DNA from 3 places in the Photorhabdus temperata genome. Region 2 is predicted to be linked to each of the others. Evidence: predicted binding sites of a transcription regulator. Region 2 holds the regulator's gene; each other region holds the start of a gene.
What was found. Region 2 encodes CRP, which controls carbon source genes, mostly activating them, when cyclic AMP is high. Its sites were predicted from a motif close to ATGTGANNNNNNTCACAT; they were not measured.
Positions count from the first base shown of each region.

Region 1: focA (formate transporter FocA) is a predicted target of CRP. The motif match lies at 1,586-1,603, and genes of this name have one in related genera.
Region 3: LGZ99_RS12515 (PhzF family phenazine biosynthesis protein) is a predicted target of CRP. The motif match lies at 1,606-1,623, and genes of this name have one in related genera.

Region 1 is NZ_JAJAFX010000012.1:72,917-76,135, reverse strand. Features, by position in the region: gene pflB (formate C-acetyltransferase) at 1-605, opposite strand, end outside; gene focA (formate transporter FocA) at 660-1,517, opposite strand; gene ycaO (30S ribosomal protein S12 methylthiotransferase accessory factor YcaO) at 1,843-3,219, opposite strand, start outside.
Region 2 is NZ_JAJAFX010000027.1:51,177-54,395, reverse strand. Features, by position in the region: gene LGZ99_RS12270 (phosphoribulokinase) at 1-484, shown strand, start outside; gene LGZ99_RS12265 (OsmC family protein) at 607-1,014, opposite strand; gene crp (cAMP-activated global transcriptional regulator CRP) at 1,335-1,967, shown strand; gene argD (bifunctional acetylornithine/succinyldiaminopimelate transaminase) at 2,008-3,219, opposite strand.
Region 3 is NZ_JAJAFX010000028.1:18,393-21,611, reverse strand. Features, by position in the region: gene LGZ99_RS12525 (XylR family transcriptional regulator) at 1-5, shown strand, start outside; gene LGZ99_RS12520 (glycoside hydrolase family 30 protein) at 161-1,474, opposite strand; gene LGZ99_RS12515 (PhzF family phenazine biosynthesis protein) at 1,776-2,654, shown strand; gene LGZ99_RS12510 (VOC family protein) at 2,798-3,136, shown strand; gene LGZ99_RS12505 (omega-aminotransferase AptA) at 3,215-3,219, shown strand, end outside.

The DNA of each region.
Region 1 (3,219 bases), on a different contig from region 2:
TTGAATTGGGCGAATTTATCATCACGCAGATAGTCGATACCGTATACCGCAACTCGGCGATAGTCACCAATGATACGACCACGGCCATAGGCATCAGGCAAACCTGTTAGCACACCGGATTTTCGGCATTTTAGAATATCTGGCGTGTAAACATCGAACACACCCTGGTTATGCGTCTTACGATATTCAGTGAAAATTTGTTTCAGTTTAGGATCGAGTTCACGGCCATAAACTTTACATGATCCTTCCACCATTTTGATGCCGCCAAATGGGATCAGGGCGCGTTTCAGCGGGGCTTCGGTTTGCAGGCCAACGATAGTTTCCAGATCTTTTTCGATGTAACCCGCATCATGGGAGGTAATGGTAGCAGCAACATTAGTATCAAAATCAACCGGCGCATGAGTGCGGTTTTCGATTTTGATACCTTCCATGACTTTTTCCCACAGGGTATCAGTTGCTTTGGTCGAACCTGCCAGGAAAGATTCATCACCCTCATAGGGTGTATAATTTTTTTGGATGAAGTCACGAACGTTAACTTCGTTTTGCCAGTCACCCTGATTAAAACCTTGCCATGCGACAGAGAATTTTCCATTTAATTCACTCATGATACTTCTACCTTTTAATAATCGAACTTTTGAGAAACCCGGCGAGGGAGCTAATTAATGTTTTTGCTCGCTACGCAGATAAATGAACCAGTAAGTCAAACCCACCAAAATTGCGCCACCGATAATGTTACCGATAGTGACCGGAATTAAATTGTCAGTAATAAAGTGTGAAATGGTGAGTTGAGAAAATTGTTCGGGTGTTGTTCCCACATTGATCCAGAATTCAGTTGGTGCGAAATTCTTAATAACAATACCAAGCGGAATTAAAAACATGTTAGCAATACTGTGCTCAAAGCCGCTGGCGACAAACATGGCTACAGGTAAAATCATGACAAATATTTTGTCCATTAAACTCCGTCCGGCGTAACCCATCCAAACCGCGAGGCAAACCATCAGATTAGCGAGAATGCCTAAAAACAGGGCTTCAATAAACGTGTGGTGTACTTTATGGTCAGCTGTTTGCAGTACGTTCAGGCCCCATAATCCGTTAGCAACATTATATTGACCGGCAAACCATATCATTGCGACGAAAAATAGCGCGCCAATCAGGTTACCTAAATAAACGTTAATCCAGTTTTTAAACATTTGGTGCCAGGTTATCCGTCCGGTTGCTTTAGAAATAATTGTGAGCACAGTGGAAGTAAATAAGTCTGCCCCACAAACGACAACTAACATTAATCCGAGGGAGAAACAGATTCCGCCAACTAATTTAGCCAGCCCGTAAGGGACAGAGGCGGTTCCTGTGGTGGCGGTAATATAAAAGACAAACGCAATAGAAATAAAAATCCCGGCAGTGATGGCTGATATATAGGTTATTGCCGGATGTTTGGTGGTTTTATAAACACCAATATCATCGGCGATTTGTGTCATTACAGCAGGTGGCAATAAGTTAAAAGGGCTGTCAGCTCGCATACTAACATTCTCTTTATTATTCATTAGTTATTGTACGTAATGATAGTAACAAAGGTGCGTGGGGCTAAATTTGATATAGATCATAATCCTCAGAGCGCAAACGCTGTTTTGATGGGTTTGAATGGATAAAATGCTAATTAATTTATTGAGTTATGTGAATTAAAATTTTTTTAAATTTTATTGTATTTTTTTATTTACTGATTGAAAGGCCATTCAATCAGTAAAATTTCAGGTTAATTTGTTATTTATTTGTTGTTTTAAATAAACTTAATTTAACCTGAATTTTACTTTTAATAATAAATTATCTTTTCAGCCAAATTGAATATTATTTGGCGTTCCAGAAATGATTTTTTGCTTTTTGCAACTTATCATAAGCGGCTAATAAAGCCTGATGAGCAGACAGTGATTTTAAATCTGAATCGATTGACCACAGGCCATAAAAACAATTTTCACCGGAAATAGCCGCTGACGCTGCTTCAACAGCATCCTGTCCGTACATTTTTATGAATGCCTGGTAATATTGTGAAGGTTCTTTATCCGTTTCCAAAGCAAGTAAAAGCAGTGTTTGCAGACAGCGATAATAGTTAGCCCGTTCAGTTGTAAAGACTGAGGCGTTAAAATCCTGAGTCCACTCTACCCAAATCAGCGCTTGTTCCAGATCACCACCTGCCAGCGCTAACATGGATTTCAGTTCACCAATACGTAAATTGCTCCAGCCATTATCTTTACCAACAGCAATGCCAAGCAGTTCACGGACACGGGTAAAATCGTCCAGACCTTCTTCATCTAATTGCTCAAGCAGTGCCAGATATTCCTCCGGTTGCCATTGGCTATCCGGTAGCGCGAATAAAGTTTCACGCAGATGAATCCCCATGGTGTTATTGGCAATATGCAAATCTTCCACGGGATAAATATCAGACATACCCGGCACCAGAATACGGCAGGCATAAACACCAAGGTGTTCGTAGTCAGCAATATAAACTTCCGCATCCAGCTGTTTGAAGATAGCCATCAAGGTGGCAAATTCTTCTTCTGTGGTGCCGCTGAAATTCCAGTCAGCAAATGCATAATCAGCATCTTGCTTGAATAGATCCCAACTGATTAATCCACTCGAATCAATAAAGTGGGTTTCCAGATTGGTATGTTCCGCAACTTCTTCATTATCGAAAGTGGGGGCATTGAACACATCCAGATCTTTTAGACTGCGGCCCTGCAACAGTTCGGTAACTGTACGTTCCAGTGCCACACCAAATTCAGGATGAGCACCAAAAGAGGCGAAACAGGTACCATTATTGGGGTTAAACAGAACCACACAAATAACCGGGAATTGCCCACCAAGAGAAGCGTCATAACAATAGAGTGGGAAGCCTTCATCCTGTAATTTGTTAACTGCTTCAACAACCCCAGGATAACGACTCATCACTTCCTGGGGAATTTCTGGCAGGCTGATGCCTTCTGCGATAATCCGGTTTTTTACATAGCGTTCAAAAACTTCTGATAACCCCTGAACTCTGGCTTCATTGACTGTATTGCCTGCTGACATCCCATTGGAAACATAAAGATTGCCAATAATATTCATTGGTATATAAACGGTATGATGATCAGATTGACGGGTAAATGGCAGTGAGCAGATTCCGCGCTCTTCATGACCTGATTGCAAATCAACTAACTGACTTGCACATAAATCATTCTCAGGATCGTA
Region 2 (3,219 bases):
TGAAGGCCTGCACGGTGGCGTGGTAACACCACAACATAATGTTGCCAGTCATGTCGATCTGCTAGTGGGGGTGGTGCCGATTGTCAACCTTGAATGGATACAGAAACTTATCCGCGATACCGGAGAACGGGGACACTCACAGGAAGCGGTGATGGATTCCGTTGTTCGTTCTATGGATGATTATATTAACTACATTACCCCCCAATTTTCCCGGACACATATAAATTTCCAGCGCGTCCCGACTGTTGATACGTCCAATCCATTTTCAGCCAAAGCCATTCCATCCCTGGATGAAAGTTTTATTGTCATCCGTTTCCGTGACCTCACTCAAATTGATTTCCCGTATCTTTTATCAATGTTACAAGGTTCATTTGTTTCAAGCATTAATACCATCGTAGTTCCCGGTGGAAAAATGGGACTGGCCATGGAATTAATTATGACGCCATTGGTACAGCGATTACTGGAAGGGGAAAAAATTTGTTGATTAAAACCTGGGATAAATCCAGAAAACTCAGCGTTTGAATCCACTTCTCATATTATTCAGTTAAAAAAACAGGTAACTGATATTAGTTACCTGTCGTTATTTTTCAATCAGGAAATAATATCTTACTCTGCCTCTTTAATTTCAAAGCTGTAGGTAAGTTCAACTGATTTCCCCAACATCAACGAAACAGAACAATATTTCTCTGCGGAAAGCGTGACGGCGCGTTCAACTGCTTTATCTGATAAATCCTTGCCGGTAACAATAAAATGCAGATTAATAGAAGTAAACAAGCGTGGCGCCTCTTCACGACGGCGAGAAGTTAATTTCACTTCACAATCTTTTATGTCATATCGACCTTTCTGCAAAATAGAAATAACATCAATCGTGCTGCAACCGCCAACTGCCATTAATACCATTTCCATTGGGCTCGGTGCCTTATCGCCGGCATTTCCATCCATCATTATCTGATGACCCGAAGACGACTCCCCCAAAAGAGACAACCCTTCAACCCATTTTACCCGCGCTTGCATAAGTACCCCTTAAGTCATTTTTTGCATCAAAGCCTACTCTTTCAGTATTAAACTGGCAATCTAATGAGCGGTTTATTGTGCTGAAACAATACAAGACAAGACAGAAGCCTTTTCCTGTGTTAAAAACAGAAGCAGGTCTGGGTATATATGGGTTAAGATCAATACTCAAGTTTCAAATTTCAGATAACCTATATAAAACCCTCACCTGTCGGTTTTTCAGCAAACTAATATGTTAAGCTAGTGTCTTTTAAGCCAGCCTGACGAGAAACTTTTAGGTTCTCGTGTTATTTAGGCAGCGATAACAACAGAGGATGAAGCGAATGGTTCTCGGCAAGCCACAAACAGACCCCACTCTTGAATGGTTTTTGTCACACTGCCATATTCATAAATATCCATCCAAAAGCACGCTTATTCATCAAGGCGAAAAAGCAGAGACGCTTTACTACATCGTAAAAGGTTCTGTTGCGGTTTTGATTAAAGATGAAGAAGGCAAAGAGATGATCCTCTCCTATTTAAACCAGGGAGATTTCATTGGCGAGCTTGGATTATTTGAAGAAGGACAAGAGCGTACAGCCTGGGTACGGGCCAAAAGCGCCTGTGAAGTAGCGGAAATTTCCTATAAAAAATTCCGTCAACTGATTCAGGTAAACCCAGATATTTTAATGCGTTTATCTGCCCAAATGGCAAGCCGTTTGCAAACAACTTCTGAGAAAGTCGGTAACCTGGCTTTCCTGGATGTAACCGGCCGGATTGCTCAGACTTTACTGAATCTGGCGAAACAACCAGATGCAATGACCCACCCGGACGGAATGCAAATCAAAATCACTCGTCAGGAAATTGGTCAGATTGTTGGCTGTTCCCGTGAAACGGTTGGCCGTATTTTAAAAATGCTGGAAGATCAAAATCTGATCTCCGCACACGGCAAAACAATTGTTGTTTACGGTACACGTTAATTCCTAATTAATCAGCGCATTATATTGCGCTGATTTTTATTTACACCAACTGACTAATTGCCTTCTCCAGCCGTTCCATCCCCTGGGCTATCTCCTCTTCACTGATAATCAGCGAAGGCGTGAAACGCAGTACATCATTACCGGCACTCAATAACATCAGACCATTTTCAGCCGCCAGTTGCAGGATCTCTTTAGATTTTCCCTGATACTGCGCTTTTAGTTCCGCACCAATCAGCAATCCCTTGCCACGGATTTCACCAAATATCGAATATTTTTGATTGATATCATTCAGAAAATTCACAATCAAATGATGACGTTTTTCAACACCATCCAAGACCTCTGGCGTATTGATAATGTCAAAAGCAGCATTTGCAACCGCACAAGCCAGCGGATTACCACCATAAGTTGTGCCGTGAGTTCCCGGCACCATCACCGAAGCGATATTCGCTGTAGTCAGCATAGCACTGACAGGGAAACCACCTCCCAGCGCCTTCGCTGTGGTGATAATGTCCGGCACAACATCATAATACATATAAGAAAATAACTTACCGGTACGGCCCATTCCACTTTGTACTTCATCAAATACCAACAATATCTGATACTTATCGCAAAGTTCACGCAACCCATGAATAAATGCGGGTGTCGCCGGCGTGACTCCCCCTTCTCCCTGAACAGGTTCTAATACAACAGCACAAGTATGGTCATCCATGACCGCCTTTACTGCATCTAAGTCATTAAAAGGCACATGAATAATATCTGCGGGTTTTGGCCCAAAACCATCAGCGTATTTTGGTTGACCACCAACAGAGACCGTAAACAGGGTACGACCATGAAACCCCTGATGGAATGCGATGATTTTGGTTTTATATGGATGGTAACGGGTAATGGCATAATGACGCGCCAGCTTAAATGCAGCTTCATTCGCTTCCGCTCCCGAGTTGGCAAAAAATACCCGCTCCGCAAAAGTTGCATCAATCAGTTTCTGCGCGAGTATCAAAGCTGGTTCATTGGTGAAAATATTACTGATATGCCAAAGTTTCTCCCCTTGCTGCTTTAAAGCATCCACTAACTCAGGATGACAATGCCCCAAAGCCATAACAGCAATACCACCGGCAAAATCAATATACTCTTTCCCTTGCTGATCCCATACACGGCTGCCTTGCCCTTTCACCGGTATAAACTGTGCCGGTGAATAAATTGGCAACATGACTTGATCGTATGTATTTCTGTTTACTGCGGCATGCTCCATCAT
Region 3 (3,219 bases), on a different contig from region 2:
CCTAGAAAATTAAATATTAAAATATATTTTTAATAATAACCTATGATTGAATCAATAGGGGGTAATTATCCCAGATAAACCGTATAGAATACCTATAAAACCAATCTATCACCCCCACTCAGAAGATTTATACTCCAGTAAAAACCAAGATGATGATAATTTAGAGAAAAATAATCGAATTAATAGAATTGGGTTCTAAACAAACACGCCAAACATCATCATTATGTTTGATATTTAATAGTTTCTTTTCTTGATAAGAGTTATTTATATTAACAATAATGGAACCTTCTTTATTTTCGAAAGCGACAGCATTTCCTGACATATGGCCTTCTAATTCGATATGTTTTGCATCAGGTAAAATTAAACCAGAAAAATGGCGCATGACATAATATTCTGGATTATATATCACTTCGTTTTTACCTATTGGAATACTTATCATACTATTCTGTTTCCAACCCCAACTACTTTCTCCACCTGAATGCAATACCATATTCCAATACAAATAACCATTAGCCCCATTAGTTAAATAATGCCTGAAAAGTGTAAATACATAATGGGCATATTCCCAACTATTATTACCATCACCGCATTCATTTTCAGTTTGATAATATTTTAATTCTGGATAGCTTTGTACTGTTCTTTGAATAGCATTTTTCCCTTGCCATTGATAACCAACGCCTTTCACATATCTATAGGCGTCTTCATCACGTAATACACAGTTTGCGTAATTATCATAATCCTGACCGACTTCTTTAAAGAATTCAGGTGAATTAATGGTACCTAACCAAATCTCAGTCTTGATATTATCTTTTTCAAATTTTGGACCGAGGTGTTCTTTTATGAAATCTCTTAATTGCTCGCCGCTCCATACACAAGAAGGAAATTTTTGATCCGCCGCGACTTCATTCTGGATATGGACCTGAGCAATTGAAATTCCTTCTTTATGATAAGATTCGACGAATTTTGTGAAATATAAAGCATATGCATCCTGGCTTTGAGCGTCACTCTTTAGTTTGCCAAAATTATATACTTGATGAGTTTTAAGCCATACAGGAGGGCTCCATGGTGAAGCCGATATTTTTAAATTTGGTTGTCTGTTTAAAGCTTCTTTTATATAGGGAATAAGTAGACTTTTATCTCTTTGGATTGAGAAATATGCCATACTATAATCATCTTCAATATCATTTAAACTATACCAAGAAACAGCGTAATCACTGGCGCCAATAGGCATTCTGGCTAATGTAAATTTACATTCTCCATCCGGAGAAAATAATTTATCTAAAACAATTTTTCTATTTTCTTTATCCAGATCGAGTAAAGCCTTCATCCCAAGTTCATTAAAGCAACCACCAAATCCGTCTAGTTTTCGACCTCGTTTGTTGGTGATAATTAAATTGGCTTTTTTATTCGTTCTTGTGATCGATGATTCTTCTTTCCATTTTTCTTTATCATTTGTATAAATAAATTTAATCATGTTTTATATCCTGACGTTATTAAATGAAAATAAAATCCCCATAGGGGAATTGATTTATTTGAACGAATTAAACACAGTGATCTTAAGATTAATATTGTGTTATTTCACAAATGGTTTAATTTAATTCGTTTTTTGGAGTTTCATCACATATTTTTATATTGATTTTGTTCTTTTATTATAAACCACTGCGTTAATAATAATGATGGATTGTTTGACATCAAACTACCATTTTGTCATATTTTCAGCTCTTAATATCATTCCCTGACACACTTACAAATTTGGCACTATATAAGGAAATTTTATGTCTTTCGTACCATTTAAGCAGGTTGATGTATTCACTCACCAGCCTTTCAAGGGAAATCCCGTTGCCGTTATCATGGATGCTAGGGAACTTTCACCGATACAGATGCAGGATATTGCTAACTGGACCAATCTTTCAGAGACTACGTTTGTCCTCCCCGCAGAAAACCCATTAGCAGATTACCGTGTACGGATTTTTACACCTGCCAGTGAACTCCCTTTTGCCGGTCATCCTACGATAGGTACCGCATATGCTCTTCTTGAAGCCGGCTTAATTCAGGTGAGCAGGGGACAACTGATTCAGGAATGTGAGGCGGGATTAATTACACTGAACGTGACAGAAACACAAGAAGGTCATACAACAATCACCTTTGAACTACCAGAACCGACCATCACACCGCTCAGTACCGGGCAAACAGATCTCCTCGAAAGCATTCTCGGTTGTCAGCTAGATCGCACGTTGGCCCCTGCACTTATTGACGTTGGAGCTCGCTGGATTGTCGCCCATACCACAGGAGCAGAAGCCGTTCTGGCAGCGGAACCTGATTATACCAAGCTGCATGAGCACGACATTCAAATGAACATCACTGGGATTTGTCTCTATGGCTCCTATCAGGAAGGGGGAGAAGCCGATATTGAAGTGCGCTCTTTCGCGCCTTCATGTGGTGTGAATGAAGATCCTGTATGCGGCAGTGGAAACGGCAGTGTTGCTGCATTCATGCGTTACCACAAAATCGCTATGATTAACGATAAAATTGTTCATTCATCACAGGGCAAAAGACTTGGCCGTCAGGGACGTCTACAGCTTAGTCACTCTGACGGTAAGATTTTGGTCGGTGGCAGCGCGGTGACTTGCATTAATGGTACTATTTTTTATTAGAACCACAGGATATAAAAGTTGTTAGCTCTGATATTGAGTTCACATAGGGTGGTTTTTCCACCCTATATTTTTATAGATAGCGTTACTTAACGACAAGGAGATGCAATCTGAAGCCGATAGCTTTATTAATTCATGTTCCCAATGTGAAAGCAGGGCTTGATTGGTACAAAGAAGCTTTTCCAGAAGCTCGAAGTGTATATCTGGAAGAATTCGATTTTACGGTTCTAAAAATCAACGGATTTTCGCTGGAAATTGTGCAAGCTGATGACAAAGTAGGAGCAGGTAAAAAAGGTACGGTAATGTATTGGTCTGTTCCTGACCTTAAAGATGCAATTGAACATTTTCAGCAACTTGGTGCCAGGCTGTATCGAGGTCCAATGGCTATTGAAGATGGTCTGGGGATGTGTCAAGTGGAAGACCCATTTGGCAACTTGATTGGCTTACGGGGTAATTACATGTTAGGCCACGATATATCTACATAACAAATCGGAGAATTATTGTTGGCAAAAATTAGAGATTGAACTAAACTCAAATTTTACTTTTGTGAGAGGAAGTTAACTATGTC